Regions from separate parts of the Pedobacter sp. KBS0701 genome, predicted to be linked through region 4. Evidence: riboswitches for the same ligand, from Rfam matches in the RefSeq annotation. Region 4 holds a riboswitch; each other region holds the start of a gene.
The links. A riboswitch is a leader RNA that binds a small molecule or an ion and turns the genes downstream of it on or off. The one in region 4 is predicted to bind S-adenosylmethionine.
Positions count from the first base shown of each region.

Region 1: linked by a shared signal. The riboswitch ahead of FFJ24_RS11145 (SusC/RagA family TonB-linked outer membrane protein) and the one ahead of metH (methionine synthase) in region 4 are both predicted to bind S-adenosylmethionine.
Region 2: linked by a shared signal. The riboswitch ahead of FFJ24_RS03850 (peroxiredoxin) and the one ahead of metH (methionine synthase) in region 4 are both predicted to bind S-adenosylmethionine.
Region 3: linked by a shared signal. The riboswitch ahead of FFJ24_RS07725 (O-acetylhomoserine aminocarboxypropyltransferase/cysteine synthase family protein) and the one ahead of metH (methionine synthase) in region 4 are both predicted to bind S-adenosylmethionine.

Region 1 is NZ_CP042171.1:2,775,522-2,783,607, reverse strand. Features, by position in the region: gene FFJ24_RS11155 (S1C family serine protease) at 1-7, shown strand, start outside; gene FFJ24_RS11150 (peroxiredoxin) at 1,023-2,291, opposite strand; SAM riboswitch class I at 2,429-2,535, shown strand; gene FFJ24_RS11145 (SusC/RagA family TonB-linked outer membrane protein) at 2,856-6,023, shown strand; gene FFJ24_RS11140 (SusD/RagB family nutrient-binding outer membrane lipoprotein) at 6,035-7,471, shown strand; gene FFJ24_RS11135 (YtxH domain-containing protein) at 7,653-7,853, opposite strand.
Region 2 is NZ_CP042171.1:981,584-989,669, forward strand. Features, by position in the region: tRNA gene FFJ24_RS03845 (tRNA-Cys) at 8-78, opposite strand; SAM riboswitch class I at 1,401-1,498, shown strand; gene FFJ24_RS03850 (peroxiredoxin) at 1,660-2,961, shown strand; gene FFJ24_RS03855 (peroxiredoxin) at 3,039-4,358, shown strand; gene FFJ24_RS03860 (YceI family protein) at 4,391-5,032, shown strand; gene FFJ24_RS03865 (cytochrome-c peroxidase) at 5,308-6,264, shown strand; gene FFJ24_RS03870 (TonB-dependent receptor) at 6,375-8,086, shown strand, end outside.
Region 3 is NZ_CP042171.1:1,942,265-1,950,350, reverse strand. Features, by position in the region: gene FFJ24_RS07735 (PLP-dependent aspartate aminotransferase family protein) at 1-17, shown strand, start outside; gene FFJ24_RS07730 (hypothetical protein) at 304-1,317, opposite strand; SAM riboswitch class I at 1,531-1,641, shown strand; gene FFJ24_RS07725 (O-acetylhomoserine aminocarboxypropyltransferase/cysteine synthase family protein) at 1,905-3,236, shown strand; gene metX (homoserine O-acetyltransferase) at 3,266-4,324, shown strand; gene FFJ24_RS07715 (homoserine dehydrogenase) at 4,457-5,701, shown strand; gene FFJ24_RS07710 (hypothetical protein) at 5,781-6,227, opposite strand; gene FFJ24_RS07705 (queuosine precursor transporter) at 6,251-7,021, opposite strand; gene FFJ24_RS07700 (multidrug effflux MFS transporter) at 7,219-8,086, shown strand, end outside.
Region 4 is NZ_CP042171.1:5,905,809-5,913,894, forward strand. Features, by position in the region: gene FFJ24_RS24015 (S41 family peptidase) at 1-1,405, opposite strand, end outside; gene murQ (N-acetylmuramic acid 6-phosphate etherase) at 1,596-2,399, shown strand; gene FFJ24_RS24025 (hypothetical protein) at 2,512-3,078, shown strand; gene FFJ24_RS24030 (hypothetical protein) at 3,150-3,383, shown strand; gene FFJ24_RS24035 (Bax inhibitor-1/YccA family protein) at 3,410-4,165, shown strand; SAM riboswitch class I at 4,454-4,557, shown strand; gene metH (methionine synthase) at 4,679-8,086, shown strand, end outside.

The DNA of each region.
Region 1 (8,086 bases), 3.1 Mb from region 4:
TCAGTAGCTTAGTTGTCGCCACAGAAACACAGAAGTCACAGAGTTTATAGTGGTCGGTGTCTCATCGACCAATGCGTGAATTTATTGCCTAGAATATATTCCGGCCGATAAGAACTGACTAAACCTAAGCGCACTGCACCTGTTTTACAAAAGCGATACATTATGCATTATTATTTGGAGCGGCTTACCCGTGCAACTGTTAAAGTTTGTTCCCGTGCTTCGCTGTATCCCTCCGCTGCGCTTTAGGGATGCCGCTACGCCCGGGGCTAAACACGCTTTTTCTGCAAGGAACCTAATTACCTGCATTACTTTCGGTGAGTTCGCTTTAGGATCGGTCCGGTGTAGATTCCGTTCCACAATCCCTGGTTAAATAAACCTTATTGTAGCGGCTATCCTTTTTGTTACAAGACTAATTGTTTATTTAGTTCATTCACAAAAAGATAGAAGCGGAAAGAAGGACTGTCTGAACCGAAGAGCGCTACATCTGTTTTCCAAAAACGATACATAATCCATTTTTGGAGCGCATTGTCTGTGCAACTATTGAAGTTTTTTCCCGTGCTTCGCTGTATCCCTCCGCTGCGCTTCGGGGATGCCGCTACGCCCGGGGCTAAACACGCTTTTTCTGCAAGGAACCTGATGCATACGTAATTACCTGCATTACTTTCGGTGAATTCGCTTTAGGTTCGGCGTAGATTCCGTTCTACAATCCCTGGTTGAATAAACCTTATTGTATCGGCTATCCTTTTTGTTGTAAAAATAATTGTTTTATGTAGCTCATTCACAAAAAGATAGAAGCGGAAAGAAGGACTGCCTGAACCTAAGAGTGCTGTACCTGTTTTCCAAAAAAAATATATATTATGCATTATTGTTTGGAGCGGCTTGTCTGGACGACTGTTAAAGTTTTTCATCCTATTAGCCGGTGTCTCACCGGCCAACGCTTTATTTCTTTTTTTAAAACACCAACAGATAAGAAGATTCTTCACTGCGTTTAGAATGACAACTAAGGAATAAAACCATGATGCCTATTTCTTCAACAGCGTATCAATCTCTGTATTAAATTCTTTCAAAAATTCATCATAAAATTTACCGGTGGCCGGGCCATTAAAACCTGTATGAATTTGTGCTACATTACCTTGTTTATCAATAATTATCGTGGTTGGAAACGATAAAAATGAATCAAGCGCAGGCAATGATTCAGATACTACTTGTTTGTCCGCTGTACCTGCCAATACCTGGTCATATTCGATACCAAAACGGTCTCTGAAACGGGTCATTACTTTCTTTGCATATTCAGGCTCCGTTGAACGTTCATAATGTAAACCGATAATTTCTACACCGCGGTTTTTGTTCTTTTTGTACCATGGCGCCATAAAAGTAACTTCGTCAACACAATTAGGGCACCAGCTACCTGTGATGGTTAAAATCACAACCTTGTTTTTATATTTTTCATCCTTTAACGAAATCTTTTTGCCGTTTACATCAGGAAAGCTGAAATCAAGCGTTTTGTATCCTTTTTTCAGGTAGGTAAGTTTGTAAGGATCGGGCAGGGCAGCATCTTTGTTTTTGGTTCCGGTAAAAGCCTGACTTCCCCTTGCACCCAAAATTTCACCACTTAAAGTACCGTCTGGCTGAAAGGTGCCTTTATAGTAAGAAGGAGAGGAGCCGATGAAACTCGAAAGCTGGAATTCATTGCCTTCTACCACGCCTTCAAGATAACGAGAATCGCCGGTTACACGTAAAAATGTGCCGGTAAGTTTGTTTCCTGTTTGCTTAAATAAACCTACTGTTTTTTCTTCCTTACCATTTGTCGATGTAAAAACCACATCATAACTTCCAGAATAGTCTGCTGTGGCAGGTTTATCAGTTTTGAAACGATAATTTTTTCGCTCGGCAATAATTATCAAAGGTTTGCCAGTTTTATCCTGTTTTCTTAATGCGCCGGTTAGTTGATCACCAACTATAGCAAATGCAAGTTCGTTATCAAACTGATCCAGTTTGACAAAAAGTGAATCGGCAGTTTGTTTTACCCGACCACCTTCGAAACTTTCTTCGGCATTGCGGAAATATAATTTCTGTTGACCGCTTTTTTCGTTGATTTCGAAATTAAAAGGGATTTCTAATCCTTCCTTTACTTTCGCTATACCACGCCAATGGCCCAGCGCAACAAATGCTTTTGCTTTTTTTTCTTTGATTGTTGCTTGTTGGCGATTGGCCAATACAGCCTGTTGTTGCGCAAAGGTTAAAGAGGTTGATATGGCCAGTATGGCGGTAAATATGGATTTTAGGTTCATCGGGACGTGTGTTAATCGACTAAATTAGTCGACAAATATACGGGCGGAATAACCAAATAAAAAATATTTCATTAAAAATCTATAAAAACTATAGGATAAATGGAATTAATTATACCTTTGCCCCAGTTATTTTAAAATACTTATCAAGAAAGGCGGAGGGAATGGCCCTGTGAAGCCTTAGCAACCATCTAATTTATAGAAATGGTGCTAATTCCATCCTGGATGAATCTGGGGTAGTTAAGTCAGTTGTTTGCATTATCCTTATCAAAATATATGGAGCACTTCTGATTTAAGGGGTGCTATTTTTTTGCCCTGACGCTGCTTTTGATAAGTAAATATGTTTTATAGAAAATCATTGAAATGAAAAAAACAGACGAGTTAAAATCCATTGATGCAAACCCTAATGCATATTTCCGAATGCGCACGCCCTGTTAAAATTGCTCCGTTTTAACAGGCCCATTTGATCTAACCACTCCATTTTATTTTTAATAAAACACGTTTATTAACTGTTTAGGAGTCGTTTTGCCCAGATTTTTATCTTTTAACTAATTTTTAAACATACACATGATCAAACTTTTTAAATCAATACCACTCATCTTACTGCTCTTTATTACGCAGCAGGTATTTGCTCAAAATGTCACCATTACCGGAACGGTAAAATCGGCGGATGGCGAAACACTGCCAGGCGTTTCTATTCTTATCAAAGAAACCAAACAAACCACTATTTCTGATGGTAAGGGCGTTTTTTCTATCAGTGCGCCTGATCAAGCCATTTTAGTATTTTCATACATTGGCTTCAAAACTCAGGAAATACAAATCAACAAAAATGCTGGCCCAATTTCGGTCATTCTTCAACCCAGCGATAATGCGCTTGACGAAGTGGTAGTAACGGCTCTTGGTATTTCAAGGGAGAAAAAATCTTTGGGTTATGCCGTTCAGGAATTGAAAGGAGACCGTGTAGCCGAAGCTAAAGAATCTAACCTGGTAAATGCATTGGCTGGAAAAATAGCTGGGGTTAGGGTAACGAACAGTCAGGGGAGTATGGGATCATCTCGCGTAGTCATCAGAGGAGAAACATCTATAGCCGGAAATAACCAGCCTTTATTTGTGGTTGATGGAATTCCGGTAGATAACTCGCAGTTGAATTCGGCTGGGGCCAGGGATTACGCCAATACCATTTCAGATATCAATCCGGAGGACATCGAATCGATGAGCGTCCTAAAAGGACCAAATGCAGCTGCATTATATGGCTCGAGGGCTGCAGCAGGGGTGATCCTCATTAAAACCAAAACAGGTAAATCGAAAAAAGGATTGGGCATTGCCATTAATTCAAACGCGGTTCTAGAAACTTTGCTCACCCTGCCGGTTTATCAAAATGCTTTTGGTCAGGGATCAGAAGGTAAGTTCAGTTATGTGGATGGCGCTGGTAAAGGTATTAATGATGGGGTAGATGAGAGCTGGGGACCAAAACTGGATGGTAGGTTAATTCCGCAGTTTTATTCCAAAGGGGTGCCTGTTCCGTTTGTAGCCCATCCGGATAACGTACGCGATTTCTTTCAAACGGGATATTCCTTAAATAATGGGGTATCTGTTGCAGATGCTGGCGAAAAATACGACTTCCGATTATCGTACAATAACCTGAAACAAGTAGGTATAGTACCAAACTCCGGACAGGGCAAAAATTCGTTTGTATTGAATACCACAGTAAAAGTAACACCTAAATTAACTTTAACCGCAAACGCAAATTACAGCAAACTTAATTCTGATAATTTACCAGGAACGGGTGGATCAAGATCAACCAGTACCATGTTGCAGTTTACCTGGTTCGGCCGTCAGGTTGATATTAACCAGCTAAAAAACTATTTGGATGAAAATGGAAAAACGTTTAACTGGAATAATAGCTATTACAGCAATCCATATTGGGTAGCTTACGAAAATACAGTTTCGCAGAACCGCAGTCGGATTATAGGTAGTTTAGCCCTTAATTATAAAATTATTGATGGCCTTGATTTCAATTTCAGATCGGGTACGGATTATTACAACGATAGGCGTAAAGTTAGAATCGCTTATGGTACGAACGGAACACCTTTTGGATCTTACACCGAAAGTGCCTTTACGGTAAGCGAGAATAATACCGACGCAACCTTAAACTTTAACAAACAGTTAAACGATGATTTTAGCTTAGAATTATTGGGTGGCGGTAACATCCGCAGGCAATATATTGAGCAGAATGATCAAAGTGCACCTAAACTGGCCATCGCCGGACTTTATACCCTTAAAAACTCTCGTGATCCCTTGATTTCATCCAATAATTTATCGCGTTTAAAATCATATAGCGTTTATGCATCAGGTCAGATCGGTTTCAGAAATTACCTTTTCGCCAACATCACGGCACGTAACGATTGGTCGTCTACTTTGCCTGCGCAGAACAGGTCTTATTTTTACCCGTCATTTAACGGAAGCTTTGTAGCAACCGAAGCATTTGACATTAAAAGTGAAGCACTTAATTATTTGAAAATACGTGGGGGCTGGTCTAAAGTAGGTAAAGATGCAGATCCTTATCGTTTGATCAATACTTACGCATTTAGTGCGCCATTTAACGCAAACCCTCAACTTACCACAAGTAATATCGACCTTAATCCTAACCTCAAACCAGAAACTACCACTTCAACAGAACTGGGCGTTGAGGCGGTGTTCTTTAACAAAAGGTTACGTTTCGATTTAAGTGCATACAATACCAATAGTTACAATCAGATTTTGGCTGCCGATGTAAGTCAAAGTACCGGATTTAGCTCAAAACTGCTTAATGCCGGAAAAATAAATAACAAGGGTATAGAAGCACAATTGGGCATCACCCCAGTCAAAAAAACTTTTACATGGGATATTGATTTCAATTTCGCTGCAAACAGGAGTAGGGTAATTGAACTCGATGCGGAGAAATTATTAACGAATTACATTGTAGCAACCAATTCAGCGCAGGTAATTGCTACCGTCGGACAACCTTATGGATCACTTTTCGGAACAGCCTTTTTAAGAGATGGCAATGGAAATATTATTGTAAATGCCACTGGTGCACCAGCTACAAACCCAACCAAACAGGTATTGGGAAAATATACACCAGATTGGATTGGCGGTGTGTACAATACCTTTACGTATAAAGGTATAAGTTTAGGCGTATTGGTTGATGCGAGTATTGGTGGTTCTATTTATAACGGTACTTATGCAACAGGTACTTATACTGGTGTTTTGGCTTCTACGCTTCCGGGAAGAGCAGCAGAATATGGTGGTATTTCTTACTATTATCCAGATAATAAAAAGGAAAATGGCACCGTAAGAGTAAACGGAACCGCTCCGGCAGGTGTAACGGTTTATGATGACGGAATTGTTTTTGATGGCGTAACCGCAGATGGCAAACGCAATGAAAAAGTTTTACCTGCCCAACAATATTATAAATCGTTTAGGAATATTGATGAAGCAAATATATTCGATGCCTCTTACGTTAAGCTTCGTGAAGTTAAGCTTAGTTACAATTTGCCGGCCAAATGGATTCGTCCCCTAAGTTTGCAAGGCGTTTCTGTATCACTTGTTGGTCGTAACCTTTGGATTATTCACCGCAATACAGTAGATATTGATCCCGAAGTAGCCTTTAATACGGGCAACGGACAGGGGTTGGAAAGCCTTTCTAACCCAAGTACTCGCAGTTACGGTATTAACCTGAATGTTAAATTTTAAATCTTACCATCATGAAAAATAAAAACCTATATATACTGGCCATTCTGGCAATTGCATTTTCATCTTGTAATAAAGAGCTCGATGAGGTGAATATTAATCCGAATGCTCCAGAAATTCCACAACCTGATTATTTACTTACGGGCACCACTAAAACTACAGCTGATGCATATTGGGGGGTAACCAATAATATGAACTCAAGCCTGCTTTTTGCACAACATTGGGCTAAAGTTCAGTATACGGAAGAAGATCGGTTTATCTTTTCGAACAGTAGCTTTAGCTCTTTATGGTCTACCGGATACGCACAAAGTATTGCTGGCTTTAATAAAATTATCGAGTTGGGCGATGCTCAAGGTAATCCAAATTATAAAGGTGTAGCCCTGGTACTGAGATCGTGGGTATTTTTATTGCTTACCGACGCTTACGGGGATGTACCATATACGCAGGCCGGAAAAATTAAACAGTTTGTTACACCAGTTTACGACAAGCAAAAGGATGTTTATTACGGTATTCTTAACGATTTAAAAACTGCTCAGGCAGCTTTAGATCCAGCTTCAGGAAAAGTTGTAAGCGGTGATCTGATTTATAGTGGTAATATTGCTTTATGGAAAAAGTTTGCCAATTCTTTACGTCTTCGTATCGCTTTACGCATTGCGGATAAAGAGCCGGCTAAGTCTAAACAGGTAATTGATGAAATATTTGCAGAAGGTGGCGCTTATATTAATAGCAAATCAGAGAATGCGCAATTGTTCTACAGTGATTCGCCACAGCAAAATCCGGTAGCTGCCTCATTCGAAACCAGAAATGATTACCGGATCAGCAAAACAATCGTAGATAAACTTTTTGCGCTTAATGATCCAAGACTGCCAGTTTATGCAAGCAAAACTGATAATGTAACACCTCAAACGTATGTAGGTATTCCGAATGGCTCAACAAATTCAGAAGCCAGTGCAATCGGTTTGGCAAATTCTTCCAGACCAGGAACTTATTTTTTAGCACCAAAAGCACCTGCTGTAATTTTTAGCTATGCCGAACTGCTTTTTGATAGGGCTGAAGCCGCTGCTAGAGGCTTTACTACAGAAAATGCAGCTGATCTATACAAACAGGCCATCAGGGCATCATTTGATCAATACAGTATAGGTGGAAGTGCTGTTGATGATTATATCAATCAGGCTGCGGTACAATATGATGCTGGTAATTATAAAAAAACAATCGGTGAACAAAAATGGATTGCTTTGTTTGGTCAAGGATTAGAAGCCTGGGCCGAGCAAAGAAGATTAGATTATCCGCAATTAACAGCGTCTGTTAATACGGTGTTGAATGGCAAAATTCCGGTACGTTTTATTTATCCTGGTTCTGAACAATCGTTAAACGGACAGAATTATAAAAATGCGGTAAGCAGCCAAGGTGCAGATTTATTAACCACTAAGCTTTGGTTTGATACTTTTTAGTGCTAATTCGTAAAAAAAAAGAGGAAGTGTCTTTAAATGCGGCAGGCTTTAAGATTCCCGTTTGCGCGGGAAAGACGATCGCTCTGTAACAAAAAACGTCCCGGTTTTAAATCGGGACGTTTTTTTTGAGTCAGAGAAATAGATATTTAGCCTCTTCAGGCTCTTTATTTCTACAAGGTATTCATCTCGCTAAATCTTCAGCGGCGTTACTCACCCTTGATTTCAGGTCTTCTGTATAACCTTTTGCTTTATCGGCCCACTGCGGTGCACGATCAAATAATTCGTCAACGATCGATTGTCCGGTAATTGGATCTTTTTTCGTGATATATTTTACGCCTGCGTACACTGCAGTGCCAATAATTGCTGTTCTTAAAATTCCCATGTTCTTTTCTTTTTTAAATAAACATTTTGATACTGTTAAAAGTTTTAGACAATTCTAAATAACTGTTGTTACAAATGCGCTTAGTTGACTTTGCATTAAACGTTCAATTTACCACCACAAAAGGACGGAGACCACAGGTAAATTAGAGATCCTGCGGTTTAAAAAAGAAAAATGACACGATGCAAAAAAAAGCGGATGAACAGGTCGTAAGATGTTCATCCGCTTTCTCCTTA
Region 2 (8,086 bases), 1.4 Mb from region 4:
GTATTAGACGTCATGGACGGAATCGAACCGCCGTACTAGGTTTTGCAGACCTTTACCTAACCACTCGGCCACATGACTATATGATCTTTTCAAACAGCTTTAGATTCAATTTTGAAGAAGATTCAACAAAAGTATAAATTAATTACTATGAATTCTATAGAAATAGTAGTTAAATTTGGATTTTGTAATTATTAAAACCTTTTTAATCATTTAATTTGTTGATTTTTAGTTGTTTATATGTGAAATAAATTGTAGATAGATCCTGAAAAAATCCTATAACTATCAGATCAGGATGACGATCGCATTCTCAATTTGTCATCCTGAGTGCAACTAAGGATCTTTTAGCTGTTAACTTTTTTTAAAATAAAAGATTTGCTTCGCAGAGCCTCTGGGTTCTTCACTGCGTTCAGAATGACAGCAGCTTTGCGCCTTCCATTAGTGCCCTTTATAGTAAAGGGTGGAAAATGTAAAATGAATGATGGAATGAAAAGGCTCCATGCTCTTCGTGTTTTTCTCTTTATGACCTCTGTGGTAAAAAATGGAAGATGGGACAGGTTGACAATAAAACACAATCGCTCGCAATTTGTCATCCTGAGTGCAACTAAGGATCTTTTAGCTGTTAACTTTTTTTAAAATAAAAGATTTGCTTCGCAGAGCCTCTGGGTTCTTCACTGCGTTCAGAATGATAGCAGCTTTGCGCCTTCCCTTAGTGCCCTTTATGGTAAAGGGTGGAAAATGTAAAATGAATGATGGAATGAAAAGGCTCCATGCTCTTCGTGTTTTTCTCTTTATGACCTCTGTGGTAAAAAATGGAAGATGGGACAGGTTGACAATAAAACACAATCGCTCGCAATTTGTCATCCTGAGTGCAACGACGGATCTTACAGTTGACTTTAGTATTCTTAATAATTAAAGATTTGCTTCGCAGAGCCTCCGGGTTCTTCACTGCATTCAGAATAACAAACGCCTTGCCTAAATTAATGATTGCAAATTATATATCTGTAAATCAATTATTTACAGATAAAGTCTATAAAATCTATAGGAATACTTGTTTAAATTAATCAAAGTTTATACTTTTACAAAAAAATATAATAGTTCACTAGCAAATTTACGTTCAATATGAAACTCCGCAGACAACCTCGGCCATATTTTCTGATCAATTATTCAGATCAATATAACTGCTGTTGCCGCTAATATAAGCTAAGATACGGATCACCTGATAAAGGTTTTCATTCAGATATTCTTATTTAAAAATCCTGGTACCCCGGGGCCTTTTGATAGAATATTATGGTGGTCATGTATTTCAGTCAATAAGTTGCCGGGGTATCAGGAACCGCCTAACTAATCACCACCACTAGTTTAGGTTATTACTCTAATTAATTCACCACCATTAATTAGTTGATTTATACAGAAGAAGGGAGAGTCAGTACTCGTTGAACTTCTAGCAACTTTCCATAGGAAAAAGTGCTCAAACTGATCTAGCAATAGATTATAAATTAACCAATAACAAGTAAACTCACGTTTCCTGTTAGGGATTTCATTAAAAGCATAACAGTTGCTTAAACAGCCTGTATCCATGCTATATGGTTTTCTGTGGGAAAAATTATGCCTTGTTATTAAAAACTCTAAAACGATAGTGTTTAACTAATAATGATGATTATGAAAATGAAAATTTCCTCAAGAATTGCATGCTTAACCACCTCAGTCCTGTTATTGGGAGGTATTGCATCTGCCAGGGTGGCAAAACCATTCCCAAAAGAAGGGATTTGGAGGGGTGAGTTTAGTGTAAGCGAATCAAAAGTGCCCTTTAATTTCGAATTGAAAGGTAAAAGCCCTCAAACGGGTATCTTAACCTTAATTAATGGTTCCAGACGTGATGATTTCCATGTAGAGAGGCGTGGTGACGATTCCATCTATGTAAAAATGAATACTTACGATGCTGCTTTGGTGGCAAAAATAGAAACCGATGGAACATTATCAGGTGAATACCGCAGCCTGGTACCTGGTTTCAGGGGTAATTCACTTCCTTTTGTGGCAGAGCATGGAAAAAATTACCGCTTTGTAGCACCTGGAAAAGATATTGCTCCAAAACACAATATCTCTGGCAAGTGGGAAATCAAAACCTACACCAAAGAAGCCGTACCAGCCTCCATTGCTTTATTAAAGCAGAATGGAAATAAACTTACCGGAGTAATTATGACCGTGGTTGGCGATACCAGGGAACTGGAAGGCACCGTACAGGGCGATGAATTTGAATTATCTGGTTTTACCGGACCAAGTCCTTTTATTGTGAAAGGAAAAATAAATGACGATAATAGCATTACCGGAGAGCAGGGCTTTGGGATATATAAAAACCTGAAATTTGATGGCCAGCGCAACGAAAATGCCGAGCTTCCTGATCCTTACAAACTTACTTTTCTTAAAGAAGGTTATAAAAAACTTGATTTTACCTTTCCAGATTTAACAGGAAAAAATGTTTCCTTAACCGACGATAAATATAAAGGTAAGGTCGTAATTATTGAGACGATCGGTACCTGGTGTCCTAACTGCACCGATCAAACTGTTTTTCTTTCGCCATGGTTTAAAAAGAACCAAAAACGCGGGGTAGAAGCCATTGCAATTGGTTTCGAGCAAAAAGATGATCTTGAATATGCCAAATACACTTTAGGCAAACTGAAAGAGAAATATGGCATCACTTACGATATCCTGTTTGGTGGCATTGCCGATAAAAGAGTAGTGGCCGAAAAACTACCTGCGCTAAATAAATTCATTGCTTTTCCAACAACCATCATTATCGATAGAAAAGGCAATGTAAGGGAAATTTATACTGGTTACACCGGAACGGTAACTGGAAAATATTTTAACGATTACGAAACCAAATTCAATAAAGTGCTCGACGAGCTGATCGCAGAACCTGTACCCGAAAAACTGGCTTCAGCAGAAACACTAAAAAGTAAATAAACCAAACCAACTAAACTAAATATGGGGCTGCATCGTATTGCATCCCATATTTTAACCTACACTTAAAACTTTATAATATGAAAAACTACATGGCTAAAATGCAGGCGCTGGTTCTGGTATCGCTCATTTCTACAACAGCCTTTGCTGTAGATAAGGTAAATGAAGAGCCAAAAACGACCAAAAAATTTATAAAAGAAGGAATTTGGCGTGGTGTTTTTAAAGTTGCCGAAACAGAAGTGCCTTTTAATTTCGAACTGAAAGGTAAAGATGCAGCGCATGCCACCTTTACACTGCTAAACGGCACACGGAGAGACGATTTCCACATCAAATATTTGGGGCAGGATTCACTCTTTATCAAAATGAATACTTACGATGCAGCTTTGGTGGCCAAAATAGAAAGCGATGGCCGGATATCTGGTGAATATAGAAGCCTGGTGCCGGGTTTGCAGGGCAATGCTTTGCCCTTTACTGCAGAGCAAGGTAAATCTTATCGTTTTGTTGAGCCGGGAAAAGATGTTGCGCCTGTTGCCAACTTAACTGGTAAATGGGAGTTTAAGGGTTTTTCCAAAGAAGCCGTTCCAAACAAAGTTGCCATATTAAAACAAGAAGGAAATAAACTTACTGGTGTAATTATGCAGGTAACTGGCGATAGCCGTGAGCTGGAAGGTACCGTACAGGGAAATCAGTTTGTACTTTCTGGTTTTAGCGGACCAAGTCCTAAAATTTATAGGGGCACCATTAACGAAGACGGCACACTTTCAGGCGAAATTAGCCAGGGCATTTACGATAACTTAAAGTTTACCGGTGTAAAAGACAGTCAGGCAGAATTGCCAGATCCTTATAAACTAACACATTTAAAGGAAGGCGTTAAAAAACTTGCTTTTACTTTTCCTGATCTGAATGGGAAGCCTGTCTCATTAACTGATGATAAATATAAAGGCAAGGTTGTAATTGTAGAACTGGTGGGTACCTGGTGCCCAAACTGTACTGATCAAACTGTATTCCTTTCACCCTGGTTCAATAAGAACAGTAAAAGAGGTGTAGAAGCCATTGCTATTGGTTTCGAGCAAAAAGATGATCTTGAATATGGGAAATATACACTTGGTAAACTTCGCGATAAGTACAACATTAAATACGATATCCTATTCGGCGGATTGGCCGATAAAAGATTGGTTGCAGATAAACTTCCGGCATTGAACAAATTCATCGCTTATCCAACCACCATTATTATCGATAGAAAAGGAGAAGTACGCGAAATATATACGGGTTATACCGGAACCGTTACAGGTAAATATTACGATGATTACGAGAAAAAATTCAATAAAGTTCTGGATGAATTAATTGCAGAACCAGTACCCTCAGCAGCCTATTTTGAGGCACAATCCAATGGAAAATAGCTAAACCACCTAAATTAAATACCATATATATCATGTTACAGTATAAAACGATTGCACTTATTGCTACCACAGTTGTAGCTTCATCTTTCACAGCTTTAAACGGACCTAAGCCTAAACTAAAGGTAGCTACCGAAGTCATATCAACGAAACTGGTAAACTATAAAGTAAGCCCTGAACAAAGCAAACTCACCTGGCTAGCTAAAAAGGTAACTGGAGAACATTCAGGCACCATCAATGTAACTTCCGGATCGCTGGCTTTAGATAATAAAGTACTAAAAGGCGGTAGTTTCGAACTCGATACCAAAACCATTACAGTTACCGATCTTACCGATAAAGAAACCAATGCAAAGCTATTGGGACACTTAAAAAGCGACGATTTTTTTGCGGTAGAAAAATTTGGTAAAGCCACTTTCAACATCACATCGGTGCAAAGTACGGGTGCAGGAACTTATGATGTTAAAGGAAAGCTCACTATTAAAGGCATTACGAATGAAATCAGTTTTCCGGCAACAGTTAAACAAGATGGTAATAAAGTAATTGCCAATGCAAAAATTACGGTCGATAGAACCAGGTATGATATCAAATTCAGGTCTAAGAGTTTTTTCGAAAGCCTGGGCGATAAAGCTATTTACGATGATTTTGAGCTGAATGTACAGCTTGTAGCGAATAATTAAAATCTCTCTTGTTAAGGTTAGCGGAGAAAGGGAGGAAGTTTATTCTCCCTTCCGCTGGCTAAATCTGGTTGTCATTCTGAGTGCAACGAAGAATCTTTTATCGAACATGTATTGATTTCTGTGTTTCGTTAGGTTCCGTGTTTCATCGGCTAGGGATTCTTCACTGCGTTCAGAATGACAGTCAATATTATTTGAAATAGATCTCCACTCCGCGATGCTCCGGTCAAGATGACGACACTCTTTAGCATGACGATTCGATATTACCCAATAAACCAATGAAAAGAAGCAAACTCATAATTCCCCTAAGTCTTATCACATTAGTGATAGTGATGGCCGGATTTGGTGCAGACGATCCCACTGTAATTAACAGCAAGGAACGTTTAGGTGAAAAACTGTTTTTTGATCCGATCCTTTCTAAAGACAAAAGCATTAGTTGCGCCTCCTGCCATAAACCGGAGTTTGCTTTTGCAGATACTAGCGCAGTAAGTTTAGGCGTAGGGGGAACGAAAGGAACGCGTAATTCGCCATCAGTAACCAATCTTTCTGGCAGGCCAAGCCTCTTTTGGGATGGCAGAGCTACTTCATTGGAAGATCAGGCCTTGCAGCCCATCATCAATCCGGTAGAAATGAACCTGCCCATTGCCGATGCCATTGATCGCTTGCAAAAAGACAAGGATTATGCAGCCTTATTCCAGAAGATTTTTAATTCGCCGCCTACACAAAAGAATTTGCTACTGGCTATTGCTTCTTTCGAAAGAACATTAGAAACCGCAAACAGCCCTTACGATCGGTATATTAATGGTGATGATAAAGCCATATCCGAAAATGCAAAGCGAGGCAGGATGTTGTTTATCGGAAAGGCCAACTGTAACAATTGCCATTCTGGCGAAGATTTTACCGCCGATCGTTTTAAAGGAATTGGCTTATTTAACGAATTAGAGCTAAAAGATCAGGGTAGATTTGAGGTAACGCACAACCCTGAGCATAGAGGTCATTTTAAAATTCCTGGTTTAAGAAATGTTGGCCTAACGGCCCCATACATGCACAACGGGATGTTTAAAACGTTAAAAGAAGTGATCCAATATTACAATAACCCCGATGCGGTAATTAAAAACGGCAAAAACAGAGACCTTTCCCTAAGTAAACCATTGGGATTGAGCGAAACCGAAATAAACGATATTGAAGCCTTTTTACTGTCGCTAACCGATGATAGATTTCACAAACAAAAATGATTAAATAGGCATAGCCCAATCAAAAACCTTTAAAACTTAATTTTTAACACATTTTTTCCACTAAGAATAAGGTGGGTGGCCATTGGCATGTCTATTCCAAAATAAATAAAATGAAGATAAAACTACTTTTAATATTGCTGTTAACTACAGTTTATTCAAAATTATCTGCCCAGCAAAAAATTATCACGGGGGTGGTTGTTTCTGCAGAAGACAAATCGCCATTGCCCGGTGTGTCAGTAAAGATTAAGGGATTGGATGGTTCTACCGTTACCGATAAAGACGGTGCATTTAAGATTTCTACCAAGAACGGGCGATTTATCGAGGTTTCTTATATCGGTTATAAAACCGCTACCATCGAAATTGGATCATTTCCGAAATTGAACGTTTCGCTCGAACTGGCTGACAATACCTTGAGTGAACTGCAGATTGTTGGCTCACGGAATGCCAACCGGACAAAACTGAATTCACCTGTTCCTGTTGATGTGATTGATTTAAAAACACTTCAACAAAACTCTCCACAGGCCAGTGTAACGCAATTGCTTCAGTATGTATCGCCATCTTTCCACTCATCTGTTTCCGGTGGTGGCGATGCGGCATCAGCTACCTCTACTGTACAGCTGAAAGGTTTGGGGGTAGATCAGGTGTTGGTTTTGGTAAATGGTAAGAGAAGACATAAAAGTTCGAACATCAGTTGGGGTGGTTTGGGAAATGGTGCTACCGGATACGATCTGAATGCCATTCCGGTAGGTGCAATAGACCATATTGAGATTTTAAGAGATGGTGCGGCGGCACAATATGGATCAGATGCCATTGCAGGTGTAATTAATGTAGTATTAAAAAGCAATCCGGGTGAAATTACCGCAAGTACGATTGAAAGTATCCGCCGGAGGGGTGACGGATTAACCACCAGAACAAATGCCAATGTTGGTCTTAAGTTGGGCGCAAAAGGCTTTCTTAATATTACCGGTGAATATGCTACACAGGCGGTATCGCTTCCATCTGGAAATTATTCTGATGGAATATACATTGGCCCGGCTTACGGTGGGGGAGCGAATACTAGAGGTTTCGATCAGATTTATACCAAAGAAATTGATGATGCTATTATTGCCAGCCGGGGCATTGATCGCCACTTTTTTGATCAGCGCGGCTCAACAAATAAGTCAAAAGATGGTTTGTTATCATTTAATGCAGCCATTCCGTTGAAAGATGGTTTTGAAGTGTACTCATTTGGCGGTATCAGTCACCGCAATTCTCAGTTTACGGCTGTTTACCGCCTACCAGGATGGACAGAACGGAATAATACTTTTGTGTACCCGGATGGATTTTTGCCAGCAATGGACAATATCATTACCGACCAATCTTTTGCCGTAGGCGTAAAAGGAAAGGTAAGCGGATGGAATTTTGATGTTTCGAATGTGTATGGTAGAAATGCTTTTGACAATATTATCAGCAACACACTTAATGCCAGTTTAGGTCAAAAAACACCGCGGACTTTTAATGCAGGCAGTTATAACGCTTCACAGAATAGCGGAAGTTTAGACTTCTCCAGAAAATTCGATAAAGTGCTTAACGGATTAAACGTTGCTTTTGGCGGTCAGTACCGTGTAGAAACCTATCAGATTATTGCCGGAGAAGAGGGTTCTTATTCAAAAGCAGATTTAAGCCCCATTTACTCTATTGGCTATACTACAGGCGGAATCCCGTATTTTGTTGCTGCCGGAAGTACACCTTTAAACGGACTTTCTCCAGGTTCCCAGATCCATGCAGGTTTCAGGCCTTCCAACGAAGTGAATGTAAAACGTTCTATTTCGGCAGCTTATGC
Region 3 (8,086 bases), 2.4 Mb from region 4:
CGCAGGCGCTGGGTTAAAAAAATAGAAGCTGTATAATAAATTGTAATTCAATTGAATTTGTCACGTTGAGCCTGTCGAAACGCCTTGTAAGATATTTAAAACAGGTCCTTCGACAAGCTCAGGATGACAACAATATTATGAGAAAGCCTCTTATAGTTATTTTGAACCTCTGTTGCTAAACCCGATTGCAGCGATATCCTTTTTGGCTGTCACCCTGAGCGAAGTCGAAGGGTAGCCAAAAAGATAAAGCGTAAAGCGGGACTGCAATCGCATAAGGATTACAGAACCCTAATTTTCCAAAACCTACTTAGAATTACAAATCGTGGTCAACTTTAACGAATAGTTAGCCTCCAATGGCTCATTAGTTTGCGCCAAACGTTGCGAGCCTGTATTGGCTGGACAAGCAATATCTCCTGCTGCATCATAAACCAATTTATTTCCGTTAGCTAACAATTCTTTTGGTACATATACCTGCACTTTGGTAATCGAATATCCTGAAGGAAAATAACGCACATAATAACCATCAGGATGTTTCGTCCAGATGCCACTTGGCACATCGCTTCTTGGCGGGGCCATCCCTGCTATTATAGCATATTTCTCCATATCAGCATAAGTATAGTTACCAGAGGATACCAATTGGCGGATATTATTTTCTGCCTCAAAAACTGCCCTCACGCCAGATGGCAATTGATCTTTAGCTTTTTCCATGACATCGAAAGGCAAAATGCCCAGGGCGCCACCTTCTAATTGTGTAAGCTGTTTAGGTGTTAATAGTTTAAGGGCAGTTACTTTAACCTGTCCGTTGTAATCGGCAAATTTTGTTCTGGCAATAATTGTCCAAAGTAGCGCTTGTATATCGTGCTGTTCTACTTCAGGATGTTTTTCTGCACTTTTCAAAATAGAAACCACAATTTCTTCTTTCGGGCCTAAAACCGGTGCAAACATGTAACCATCTCCTTTTGAAGGGGCAAATGTTCCGGCTTTTAAACAATAGCTTTTATTCGTCATTTCGTACAATCCTTCGCAAAGTACAAAACCACCCTCAGGGTTTTTGGGCAATAAATATAAAGGCTGTGCTTTTAATTTTGAAGGATTAACAAAGTCGGGCATTTTTTCACCTTCCCTGTTTACATCTTCAAAACTAGTAGTAATAGCGGCGGGTTGTTTTAAAAACCTGTCTACCCCCAGGGCTTTAGCACCCTGTGCTGTGCCTACTTTTAATAATTTATCTTTTAAGCCTCCAAATTGAGCGCTGGCATTGTTTAAACCCGTTACAATAAATAACAGTCCTAAACATAGTGATTTTGTGTTTTTCATAAAGTTACGATTTAGATAGGATGCACAAACTTAAAATATTAAGCGTTAATTTTATATTAAAAATTTTAAATGGCAAAATCAGCATAAAAATAACGAGTTCATTTTTAGATAGTTAATTTAAAATCAAAATTTTATTTTGTGAATTAAAATTTAATTAAGACATTTGAAATATTATTTGGTGGAAAGCTAAATAAAAGTCAATCTTCACGGGTTGATTTATAAAGAAGTGGCGAGAGACTGGCTCGATGACCCACTGGCAACCCTCAGAAAGAGAAGGTGCCAATTCCTGACCGGATAGCATGGTGTTATCTGGTGATATAAATTAGAACTGATGAAAACATTAAATCTTCAATCGCTAAGCGAACCCAATGCAAACCTTAAAAATGCAGAACAATACTCTGTTTCTTTTACTTGTTGCAATATGCGTGCGGTTATTTGTATGTGCTGTTGCATACATTAGTTTAAAAAATCTTCCTTTTTTGTTTCTTTCAAACTGGAAGGTCCCGAACATCGGGATACGCCCTGCCAGGTTTTAGGATCAACCTAAACCACCATATCTAATCGTTCAACAAAATAAAATAGTAATCATGTCAACATCATATAAATTTGAAACTTTACAATTACACGCTGGCCAGGAAATAGATCCCACAACAGGTTCGAGGGCTGTGCCGATTTACCAAACCACTTCTTACGGATTTAACAGCGCCGAACATGGAGCTAATTTATTTGCCTTAAAAGAGTTTGGCAACATTTACACTAGGATCATGAATCCTACCAATGATGTTTTCGAAAAAAGAATTGCAGCTTTAGAAGGTGGTGTAGCGGCTTTAGCAGTAGCATCAGGACAGGCCGCTCAGTTTATTGCCCTAAATAATATCTTAGAAGCTGGCGACAGCATTGTTTCTTCTACTCATATTTATGGTGGAACTTATAACCAGTTTAAAGTTGCTTTTAAACGTTTGGGTATCCATGTTGATTTTGCAAATCCAGATGTACCTGAAGAATTTGAAGCTAAAATAACAGATAAAACTAAGGCAATTTACCTGGAAACCATTGGCAATCCTGCTTTTAGTGTGCCAGATTTTGAGAAAATTGCTGCAATTGCTAAAAAATATGATCTTCCATTAGTGGTTGACAATACTTTTGGCGCAGGCGGTTATTTATTTAAACCATTGGAACACGGAGCCAATATTGTGGTAGAATCTGCAACGAAATGGATTGGTGGCCATGGAACGAGTATTGGTGGTGTGATCATCGATGGTGGAAACTACAATTGGGGCAATGGAAAATTCCCTCAGTTCTCTGAGCCATCAGCAGGCTATCACGGGTTGGTTTTCAGTGATGTTTTTGGCATCGGTGGACCATTTGGCAATATTCAGTTTATTATCCGGGCGCGCGTAGAAGGACTAAGAGATTTAGGGCCTGCCTTATCACCTTTCAATTCGTTTCTTTTATTACAAGGATTGGAAACCTTATCACTCCGCGTTCAACGCCATGTTGATAATGCTTTAGAACTGGCCACCTGGTTAGAAAACCATCCATTGGTTCAGGAAGTACAATATCCAGGATTAGCGAGCAGCAAATACAATAGCCTGGCAAAAAAATATTTAAGTAACGGTTTCGGCGCGGTTCTATCTTTCGAATTAAAAGGAAGTAAAGAAAATGCCACACAGGTTATTGATAATTTAAAACTGGTTTCGCATCTCGCAAACGTGGGCGATGCCAAAACGTTGATTATCCAACCGTCGGCAACCACACACCAACAATTGAGTGAAGCGGAGCAATTGGCTGCAGGTGTAAAGCCAAACGCATTACGGGTTTCAGTCGGTATTGAACACATCGATGATATTAAGGCCGATTTCGAGCAGGCTTTTGCATCTATAAATGTTCAGATCCCTACAGAGAGTTTATCAGCCTAAGCCCGTTCATTTTCCGAATACAATAAACAATGAGTACAGCATCAACATATAATTATAATAAACAGTTCAAATTAGAGAGCGGAAAAAAAATCCGTAACCTGCAAGTTGCTTATCAAACTTATGGCAAATTAAATGCAAATAAAGATAATGTAATTTGGGTTTGCCATGCACTTACTGCCAATGCTGATGTTTTTGAATGGTGGGAAGGTTTGTTCGGTCAAAATGCTTTGTTCAATCCGGAAGAGCATTATATTGTCTGTGCAAATGTTTTAGGCTCTCATTATGGCAGTACCAACCCGTTAAGTACCAATCCGGTAACGGGCTTGCCTTATTATCTTTCGTTTCCACAATTTACTATCCGGGATTTAGTATCGGCACATCAGTTATTGGCTTCACATTTAGGTATTGATTATATTAAATTATTAATCGGTGGTTCTTTAGGTGGGCAACAGGCTGTGGAATGGAGCATTTCGGAACCTAATAAAATTGAAAACCTGATCTTAATTGCGACTAATGCTGCGCATTCTCCATGGGGAATTGCGTTTAACGAAAGCCAGCGTTTAGCCATCACAACAGACAGAACTTTTTATGCCAACCAACCAAACGGTGGCAGCAAGGGTTTAAAAACAGCCCGAAGCATTGCACTTTTAAGTTATAGAACCTACAGTGCTTACGGCAGTACACAGTTAGAAAGTGTAAACGATAAGACAGACAATTTCAGATCGTCTTCTTATCAGAACTATCAGGGAGAAAAGCTGATCAACCGCTTTAACGCTTACAGTTATTATTATTTAACCAAAGCAATGGATAGCCACAATGTGGGCCGTAACCGCAAAAGTATTGCAGATGCACTAAAACTAATTACGGCAAATACTTTAGTAATCGGGATAGAAAATGATGTTTTGTTTCCTTTATCAGAGCAAAAATACCTGGCCGATCATATTCCGGGAGCAGAATTTAGTGCTTTGCATTCAGATTATGGTCACGATGGATTTTTGATCGAAACAGATGCCCTCACTAATGTAATCGGAAACTTTATTAAGGAAAGCCGGAATAAAAAAATCATCAGATTACAGCATACCGCTTAGATAGGTGGAAGGTTGAGGGTACAAAGGTGGAAGGTGATTAACTGGATGCCAACACAAAATTTAAAACAAATTACAAAAATAAGAACAGCTATATCGGTGTAATACACCTGTCTGTATAATCACTTTATAACAATGAGCAAGAATTTAAAAATCGGTTTATTTGGTTTTGGCGTTGTAGGGCAAGGTTTGTTGGATATCATCCAAAGCCAGAACCTGAACCTGGAGATCATAAAAATCGCGATAAAAGACCCAAGGAAGAAACGTACCCTAAACAAGGATCTGTTTACGACTGATCGCAACGAAATATTAAACAATACAGAGATCAATACGATCGTAGAATTAATTAACGATGCTGATGCTGCTTACGAAATTGTAACTACGGCATTAAAAAACGGTAAAAATGTAGTTTCTGCCAACAAAAAAATGATCGCCACGCATTTAAAAGAGCTGGTAGATTTACAACAAGAGTATGGTACTTCTTTATTGTATGAAGGAGCCGTTTGCGGCAGTATTCCAATTATCCGTAACCTGGAAGAGTATTACGACAATGAATTATTTCATGCTTTGAGCGGAATTTTTAATGGCTCATCTAATTATATCCTTTCCAAAATATTTAACGAGGGTCAAAGTTACGATTCGGCATTAAAAGAGGCACAGGATTTAGGTTTCGCAGAAACCGATCCGATCCTGGATGTGGGAGGTTATGATCCGAAATATAAACTGGCCATAGCTACCGCACATGCCTATGGTTTGTTTGTAAATCCTGATGCCATTTTAAACATCGGTATACAGAACCTTTCTAACTATGACATTAAATATGCTCGTGAGAAAAATTTCAAAATTAAGTTGGTACCAACGGCTCGTAAGGTAAATACAAAAGATATTGTGACTTATGTACTCCCTAAACTGGTAGCTAAGGACGATTTTCTTTACAATGTAGAAAATGAGTACAATGCCGTAGCCGTTCAGGCGGCTTTTGCTGATAAACAGTTTTTCTATGGTAAAGGTGCCGGTGGTCACCCTACCGGTGCTGCTGTACTATCTGATATTGCGGCTTTACGTTACGATTACCGTTATGAATACAAAAAATACCATTCGGAAAATGGTGTAAAACATACAGAAAAAATTCTTTTAGAAATTTATTTGCGTTATGCGGATGAAGATCTGATTACCCTACTGGAATTTGACAACATCAGCGAGCGTTATGCTGCAAGCAGTTATAAATACGTGGTTGGGACCGTTAAGTTAGAAAGTTTGATTAAAAACCGTGATTTGCTTTTAGATCAATCTGTTTTTGTTGCCTACACCGGCAGACAGATATACAAACAGGAGCAATTGAGTGAAAATGTTTTTGCCGCAGAACTGGCAACCCTATAATTTATTTTTAAGGTTATTTTTTTTATTTGTTTTGTTGTTAAGTACAAAGGTCGGAGCGAGTCTGACCTTTTGCGTTTCATTACTTTACCTTAATGTATTTTTCAATAATTACGCGGTCAACACCGGCGGCCTCCACTTTTTCAACCCCTTTCTGAATCAAAGTATCATTATGGATGGCCAGTTTAAAATTAAAAGTCTTGCCTTCCCAATCTTTGTTTTTATAATATTCAAGGTATTCGGTATAATCATCGCCTTTTAAAACGAAAGTTCCCCCTCCTGCATCAAAACTAGTGGTATCTTTGGGATCAAGGCTATGTTTCAGAAAAGCAAAATGGCTGTTATTAAATAGCTTGATCATCTTCAGTTTCCCTGAATAATCAGTGGTTTCACTTTTTCCTTTATCAATGGTGGTAGCCGAAACCAATTGCCATGTACCCTGAATCTCAAGACCTTTTCCACTGTCCTTTTTATTAGAACAAGCCAATAACGAAAATCCTGCAAAGAGCGCTAAAATATTAAATCTCATCTTTATATTATTTGGTTAAGTTGTTATCCCCTACCTGCCATTTTAATGAGTTTGTGGGCCAGGTCTTTTCCTAAGTAACCATCAATTATCGCATGTACGATATACAAAATCGGGGTCATTAAAATGGCGACAATAAATTTATAAGTATAATTAACCAAGCCAATTGCGGCGACCATTTTCCAGCTGTAATGGTATTGTGGGTTTAAATAAAACGCGATAAAAATCACCACAAAACTGTCAATCAGCTGAGAAACCAATGTTGAGCCGGTTGCACGTAACCATAAAGCACGTTCTCCGGTAATTTTTTTAATCCGGTGGAAAATCAGAACATCTGCCAGCTGTCCAATAATAAAAGCAGTAATGGAACCTACAATAATCCACATTCCCTGACCAAAAATCCCTGCAAAAGCATTGTTCATATTTAAGTCTTCACCATTAATTTTTTGGTGTACCCAAAAATCGGCAGCGCTTAAATGCATAGAGCCCCAAACTACCAGAAAGGCAAATGCGATTAAAATTGAAGTGAGGATAGATAAAAAACGGACTTGCTTTACACCAAAATATTCATTTATAATATCCGTCATAATGAAAATGATTGGCCAGGTTAATACCCCTGCCGACATCACAAACGATAGATTTGGAACTCCTAGCAAATTGATATCGAACTTTTTAAACCCCAGCGTTTCTTCAACACTGAATAGTTTAACTCCAATAAACTCTGATAATATAGCGTTTGCTACAAAAAAGCTACCCAGAATGAGTAGTAAACGGCTTTCTTTTGTCTTAAAAGTCATAGACTATAAATCTATAAATAAATAGCAGATTTAGTATAGCAATCATCATATTTTTAACATAGCTGATACAAAGATTATGCAGATGCCTCTTTACGAATTAGTTATTAAAGTATGATTTTTACAATCGTTCGACCATAAAAATAGGTTAACAACTTAAATCTCCCAATCTTTGCCCTCATCAAATTCCGGTAATCTTCATGGCTAAAAAACAACACTTCTATCTCATACTCATTTTAGGATCATTGGCAGCCCTTGGCCCTTTCTCCATCGACATGTACCTGCCTGGCTTTGTGGATATTGCAAAAGATTTAAAAAGTACTGAATCAACTGTAGCACTTTCTTTATCCAGCTTTTTTATCGGGATTTCTGCTGGTCAGTTATTGTACGGTCCGCTTTTGGATAAATTTGGAAGGAAAAAACCTTTATACTTTGGTTTAGGACTCTATATTTTTGCTTCTTTTTTATGCCTGGCTGTAACTGATGTAAACCAGTTGATTGTTTTACGTTTTGTTCAGGCGATTGGGAGCTGTGCCACGGCTGTAGCCTCCGTTGCTATGGTACGGGATCTGTTTTCGGTAGAAGAAAGCCCCAAAGTGTTTGCGTCGTTAATGCTGGTGATTGCCGTATCACCGATGCTTGCGCCAACAGCAGGTGGTTATTTAATCTCGGCATTAGGCTGGAAATATGTATTCGTATTTTTAGGTTTGATGGCGGTTTTGATGCTCCTGGCTTCAATCTTTAAGTTACCGGAGAGTTATAAACCAGATCTGAATTACTCCCTAAAACCTAAACCCATTTTAACCAATTTCTTTACCGTTTTAAAAGAGCCTCAATTTTACACGTATGCCTTAATCAGTTCAATCACCTTTTCAGGTTTATTTGCTTATGTATCTTCATCACCTCAGGTATTTATGAAAATATACGAAGTGAGTAAGACTGGCTATGGTTGGATTTTCGCGCTGCTATCGGTAGCCTTTATTGGTTCGAGTCAGGTAAATAGCTTAATACTAAAATGGTTTACCAGCAAAAATATTGTTACCTATGCACTTATTGCCCAATGTATTT
Region 4 (8,086 bases):
CGTTTATGGTGAAGATATTGATATTCTGTTCTACAAAACTGGCACTGTACTTATTGGTGAGTACATTAAACACGTAGTCAGAAAGTATTTTCTTACTTACCAGATTACTGTAAAACTTATTATAGCCATTTGTATCTAATTTCACAAATATATCTGGCTGGATCCCGCCAATTCGTTTAACTTTTTTGTTAGGCTGAATATTTACACCTTCAGTTTTCTCAATAGAATCCTGGAAAGAGGTACGGTCTCCTGTGAGCTCTCCATCCGTCATCCGTTCGTCTAATTCATGTTTATAAGCATCATAACCTTTTTTGTATGATTTTTGGATACTCCGACCGGATGGCGTATAATATCTTGCAATGGTTAAGTTCAATGCAGAGCCATCGCCAAAAGCAAATTGCTCTTGTACCAGGCCTTTGCCAAAAGAGCGGCGGCCAACGATAATCCCACGTCCTAAATCCTGGATGGCTCCTGCTACAATTTCACTTGCTGAAGCAGTATTTTCATTAATCAGCACAGCCAACTTCCCATTTTGAAAAGACCCGGTACCAGTAGAAAAATAATCGGTGCGTGGCTCATGCTTGCCTTGTGTATACACAATGAGTTTGTTCTCGCCCAAAAACTGATCGGCGAGGCCCGTCGCCGCTGTAAAATAACCACCTCCATTATCGCGCAGGTCAAGAATCAGTTTTTTCATGCCCTTTGCTTTAAGATTATTGGCTGCAGCAGAAAAATCGTTATCCGTATTGGCGCCAAACTTACTTATCCGAACATAACCAGTTTCGTTGTTAATCATGTAGGCCGCATCAATACTGCTTACGTTTACCTTACCACGGGTAACCATAATGCGGTTACTTTGTGGCGCTCCCGGGTGTAAAAGCACTACACTCACGCCCGTACCGGATTTGCCTTTAAAACGACCTGTAAGTTGATCTTTGGGTAGGTTTCGGCCACTTACTACTGCAGTATCAATACTCAGGATCTTATCGCCCAATTTAATTCCCGCCTGGTATGCTGGTCCATCTTTAACCACACCGGTAACCATCATGGTATCGTTAAGCATGTAATATTCTATGCCTACACCTTCAAAATTTCCTTCCAGGTTATCAGTCATCTCTTGCGCATCAGTTGGTGGCAAGTAAACACTGTGTGGATCGAGTTGGTGTAAAACACTATCGATAGGTAAATTTTGAAGCGAATCGGTATTGATATCATCAACGTAATTGCCGTTGATGATGTGTAAGATTTCGTTTAATTTTTCGTCGCTGTTATTGGCTAGTTGAGGACTTCTTTTAACGCCAAAGCCTTGATCTTTAATGAATTTTATACCCAAAAACATACCTGCTATTAAAATAACAGAATAGCTTACAGCGATCAGTATGTTGTTACGGGTATTTTTTTTCATTGGCGTTATTGCAAATTTATGAAAATTAGCGAGTTGATATATTTTTTAACTGCATTTTCATGTCTTTTGTTTATAATATTTAACATTAATTAACGCAAAGAATAGAATGATTGAAATTTGTGAGCGATATTTTTGATTTTTTAGCGTAGAATTTAAAAAGAATTTACCGAATTTTATCAAAATTATATTTATGAACAGAGTTACCGAGCAAGAATCTAACTATAACCACATTGATCAGATGTCGGTGTTGGAAGTTTTGCAGGGCATTAATAACGAAGATAAAACTGTAGCTTTTGCAGTCGAAAAATCTTTGCCTCAGATCGAAAAATTAACATCGGCCGTTGCCGAAAGGATGAAAAGAGGTGGTCGTCTCTTTTACATCGGTGCAGGTACAAGTGGTCGTTTAGGTGTGGTAGATGCTTCAGAGTGCCCGCCTACTTACGGTGTTCCTTTTGATTGGGTTGTAGGAATTATTGCTGGTGGAGATACGGCCATTAGAAGAGCAGTAGAATTTGCTGAAGATGACGCCGGACAAGCCTGGAAAGATCTTCAGGAATTTGGGATTAATGAGAAAGATTGTTTGGTTGGTCTGGCGGCGTCAGGTACTACGCCTTATGTAATCGGTGGATTAAACACCGCACGTAAGTATGGCATTTTAACTGGCTGCATTGTTTGTAATGCAGGCGGACCTATTGCTGCAGAATCGGATTTTCCGGTTGAAGTGGTGGTTGGCCCTGAATTTATTACCGGCTCCACCCGCATGAAATCCGGTACGGCGCAGAAAATGGTATTAAATATGTTAAGCACTACTGTTATGGTTCAGCTGGGACGTGTAGTTGGCAATAAAATGGTCGATATGCAGTTAACTAACCATAAACTGGTCGATAGAGGTACACAAATGGTTGCCGATGAACTGAATATCGGTTATGATGAGGCGGCCGAATTGCTGAACCGTTATGGAAGTGTACGTAGAGCCGTGGAAGCAGGACACTAAGAAATGATAGAAGGATGGATTGAGTGAATGAAAGAATTAGTGATTGATAGCATGTAAGAGTAGCATTAATCATTCCCTCATTCAAAACTCGCTCATTCAATAATTAGAAAATATGCACGAAATTGAGCCTTATTACCAGTGGAGAGATGATTATATTTCGGCAGAAGATGAGCGTTCGCCATTTTATAATACCGAATATTCAGAACTTTACTTCGATAAGCAGATTTATAACTTTTTATTGCATCCGCAATGGGATGAGTTTGGTTCGAATACACTGTACATGAAGGTATTATATGCCGACTACGACAGAAGTTATGCCATTATCGAATTTATCGGCGAGTGGAACGATGCCATTAACAACGATATTATGCTGATGAAGCGCGATATTTTAGAGCTGATGATGGACGAAGGCATTAATAAGTTTATCCTGATAGGAGAAAATGTACTTAATTTTCACGCTTCAGATGATAGTTATTACGAAGAATGGTTTCAGGAAGTAGAAGATGGCTGGATTGTTGGGGTAAATTTTCAGGAGCATGTGATCAGCGAATTTCGCGATAATAGCATCGATTATTACATTAACTTTGGCGGTGCATTTGATAATCTGCCATGGCGTACATTAAAACCGTTACAATTCTTTAAAAAAGTTGAAGAACTGTTGACAAAAAGATTGAACTAAAATATTATCTTTATCTTACGAGATAATTTAAAGAAAGAGATTAACAAGGCAAAGCTTAATCATTAATAATTATGAATATTTCAGTAACTCAGTTATATGCACTTTTAAGCGAAAAGCTAGATAAGGATGTTGCCGAAAATTTAACAAGTTATATTGAGTCTAAAGTTGATAAAACAGTTGTAGATAAAACTGCACATTTAGCCTCAAAAGAAGATTTGGCAAATACAAAAACAGACATGATAAAATGGTTTGTTGGGTTATTCATAGCTTTAGCATTAATGATAATCGGACTTTATTTCAAATAAAAACTAATAAATACACAAAAAATTAAATGGAACAACAAAATTATCAATATCAGGACAACAGTGTTTTCGTTCAGGAACGATCTGTTTCTAAAAAATTCTTTGCCAACGTTTTCTTATGGATGTTTGTGGCGTTAAGTTTATCGACAGTGGCAGCGTATTTATTTGGTACTAATGAGCAATTGATGCAATACCTTTTAAATATTAATCCCTCAACTGGAAAAGTGAGCATGTCGATTTTCGGTTATATAGCGATGTTTGCACCACTCGGATTGGTTTTATTAATGGGATTCGGTTTAAGCAGATTATCATTGCCAGCATTAATTGGCGTTTTTGTACTTTATTCAGTATTAACTGGAGTGAGTTTAAGTTTTATCTTGTTAACTTATACTTCAGGCTCAGTGGTGAGTTGTTTTGCTGGAGCTGCCGGAATATTTGGAATTATGGCATTTATGGGTTATACAACCAATATCGATCTAAGTAAATTTGGGCCAATTTTAATGGTTGGCGTAATTGGTTTAGTGATTGCCAGTGTAATAAATATGTTTGTTCAAAGCGAACAGTTCAGTTTGTTTATGGCATTCATTGGTATTGCCATATTTACGGCATTAACGGCTTACGATGTGCAAAAAATAAAAAGAATTGGCGAAGGGATCGAAGCTAGCGGCGAACAGGTTCTTCAGATTGAATCTAAAAAAATGGCTATTGTAGCTGCACTGTCCTTATACTTAGATTTCTTAAATATCTTCCTTTTCTTATTACGCATTTTCGGAAGCAGAAAGTAATGAATAAGTTTGTCGCAGTTGTTAGCTTCATCTTAATTGGCGCTTGTATACAGGCGATAACTAAATCTTTTATAACCGAAAATATCTATATTGTAAGTTCCGTAGGTGGAATTTGGTTGGCGTATATAGTAATTTTGTATAATAAAAAATATGGAAAAAAGGTAGTCTGCTGATTTTAAAAACAGAACAATATTCTTAAGGCTGCGCAGTTTTGCGTGGCCTTTGTAATTTTATTTGGTTGCAAGGCGATAAATTTTGGAATTGATGTTGCTTTGTTGCATTTTTGTATGCTTATTAAGAAAGACGGAGGGATTAGACCCAACGAAGTCTTAGCAACCTGTAACCTACAAGGTGCTAAATTCTATTCTGCAAATAGCGGAAACAGATAAGTTTAGGATTACGATTCACGTACCAACTTTTTAGATAAGCCTTTTAGGATGTAATAATGTATAATGGAGGATGTATGATGTGTCTTGCCATTTTCCATTTTCCATCCCACATTTTACACAACAAATGGGTATAAGAGAAGAATTAGAGAAACGTATTTTGGTGATTGATGGTGCAATGGGTACCATGATTCAGCGATATACCTTAACCGAAGAAGATTTTAGAGGGGAGCGATTTAAAAACCATCCCTGTGATGTAAAAGGCAACAACGATTTGCTCAACATCACACGTCCGGATATTATAAAAACAATACACCTGGAATACCTGGCGGCCGGTGCCGATATCATCGAAACCAATACGTTCAGTACCCAGCGCATTTCGATGGCCGATTACCAGATGGAAGACCTTTCTTACGAAATGAGTTTCGAAGGGGCACGGGTGGCAAAAGAAGCTGTAAATGAATTTATGGCTGCAAACCCCGGTCGCAAGTGTTTTGTGGCTGGTGCTATTGGCCCAACTAACCGTACCCTTTCCATGTCGCCGAATGTAAACGACCCTGGTTTTAGGGCGGTTTATTTTGATGAACTGGAAGCTGCTTATTATGAGCAGGTACGGGGTTTGGTAGATGGTGGTTCTGATGTATTATTAATCGAAACTATTTTCGATACTTTAAATGCTAAAGTGGCTATTGTAGCCATAAAAAAATACGAAGAGGTAATTGGCCGTAAACTGGAGATCATGATTTCTGGTACTATTACCGATGCTTCCGGCAGAACACTTTCGGGGCAAACTGCCGAAGCTTTTCTGAACTCTGTAATGCACGCAAAACCATTAAGTATCGGTTTTAACTGTGCTTTAGGTGCAAAAGAAATGCGTCCGCATATTGAGGAGCTTGCTGCAAAAGCAGGTTGTTACGTTTCGGCCTATCCAAATGCAGGATTACCAAATGAGTTTGGTGCTTATGATGAGCAACCACACGAAACCGCACATTTGGTTGACGATTTTATTGCCTCTGGCTTTGTGAATATTGTGGGCGGTTGTTGTGGTACTACGCCGGAACATATTGGTTGCATTGCCAAAAATGCCAGAAAAGCTGAACCCCGCAAAATTCCGGTGCTCGAGCCTTATATGCGTTTAAGCGGATTGGAACCTGTAACCATCACTCCGGATAGTATTTTTGTCAATATTGGTGAAAGAACCAATATTACCGGATCTCCAAAATTCTCCAAACTGATTTTGGGTGGCGATTATGAAGCTGCATTAGCTGTTGCTTTGCAACAGGTTGAAGGCGGTGCACAGGTAATTGATGTGAACATGGATGAGGGGATGTTGGATTCGGAAGCAGCAATGACCAAATTTTTAAACCTCATCGCCTCTGAACCCGATATTGCCAAATTGCCTATCATGGTCGATTCATCGAAATGGTCGGTTATCGAAAATGGCTTAAAATGTTTGCAGGGAAAAGGAATTGTAAACTCGATTTCCTTAAAAGAAGGGGAAGATAAATTCCGCGAAAGTGCCCGCAAAATTATGCAATATGGTGCTGCTGTTGTGGTAATGGCTTTTGATGAGCAGGGGCAGGCCGATAATTACGAGCGTAGAAAGGAAATCTGTAAAAGGAGTTATGATATTCTGGTACACGAAATTGGTTTCCCGCCAGAGGATATTATTTTCGATCCAAATATCTTAACCGTTGCAACCGGATTGGAAGAGCATAATAATTATGCCGTCGATTTTATAAATGCCACCCGCTGGATCAAAGAAAACCTGCCTTATGCCAAAGTGAGTGGTGGGGTTTCGAACATCTCATTCTCTTTCAGGGGAAATAATACTGTTCGCGAAGCGATGCACTCCGCATTTCTTTATCACGCCATTCAGGCAGGTTTAGATATGGGGATCGTTAACGCAGGGATGCTGGAGGTCTATCAGGAAATTCCGCCAGAACTATTAGAGAGGGTAGAAGACGTACTCTTGAACCGAAGGGAAGATGCGACAGAACGTTTGGTAGAATATGCCGATACCGTAAAATCAAAAGGTAAAGAGGTGGTTAAAGATGAAGAGTGGAGAAAAGGTTCTGTTGAAGAAAGATTATCTCATTCTTTAGTAAAGGGAATTGTGGAATACCTGGATGATGATGTGGAAGAAGCCAGACAAAAATATGCCCGCCCGATTCAGGTAATTGAAGGGCCATTGATGGATGGAATGAACATTGTCGGGGACCTTTTTGGTGCCGGAAAAATGTTCTTGCCCCAGGTGGTAAAATCGGCAAGGGTAATGAAAAAAGCGGTAGCCTATCTGTTACCATTTATTGAGCAGGAGAAACTGGATAATCCTGACCAGGATCAGAATTCGTCGGCAGGAAGGGTGTTAATGGCCACTGTAAAAGGCGATGTGCACGATATTGGTAAAAATATTGTAGGCGTAGTATTGGCTTGCAATAACTTCGAAATTGTAGACATGGGCGTAATGGTTCCGGCACAGGAAATCATCAAAAAAGCCAAAGAAATAAATGCTGATATTATTGGTTTAAGTGGTTTAATTACACCGTCTCTGGATGAAATGGTTCACTTTGCCAAAGAAATGGAGCGTGAAGGTTTTACCATTCCATTAATAATAGGTGGCGCAACAACTTCCAGGATCCATGCAGCCGTAAAAGTAGCGCCGAATTATTCAGGTCCTGCTATTCACGTATTAGATGCTTCTAGAAGTGTTACCGTTTGCAGTACCTTGATGAATCCTGAAACGAGAGATGACTATATCGCAGGCATCAGGGCTGAATATGACAAAGCCCGCGAAGCGCATTTAAATAAGCGTTCTGATAAACGTTTTAAAACGTTGGAAGAAGCTCGCGAAAATAAATTTAAGATCGATTTTCAACCCAACCTACCTGTTCCCGAATTTACAGGTACCAGGGTTTTCGATAATTACCCATTAGAGGAACTGGTTCCCTATATTGATTGGACGCCATTTTTTCATACCTGGGAGCTCCGTGGAAGTTACCCGAAAATTTTTGACGATAAAAATGTAGGCGACGAAGCAAAGAAACTTTTTGATGATGCACAGGCCTTATTAAAACGTATTCTCGACGAAAAACTGCTAACAGCAAGAGCTGTAATTGGTTTCTGGCCGGCAAATGCGGTGGGAGACGATATTCAGTTGACAGTTGCCAGTGATCAGTTATCAAATGACTCCAAACTGGTAACTATCTACACCCTCCGCCAGCAGGCCGAAAAAGTAGATGGACAGCCTTATTATGCGTTATCTGATTTTATTGCACCGAAAGAAAGTGGTATTCAGGATTATTTTGGTGGTTTTGCCGTAACTGCTGGTATCGGGATTGATGAACTGGTGAATGAGTTTGAATCTAATTACGATGATTATAACAGCATCATGGCCAAAGCACTGGCCGATCGTTTGGCGGAAGCCTTTGCCGAGCGCATGCACGAACGTGTACGTAAAGAATATTGGGGTTATGCACAGGATGAAAATCTGAGTAATCAGGAACTGATCAAGGAAGAATATGCCGGTATCCGT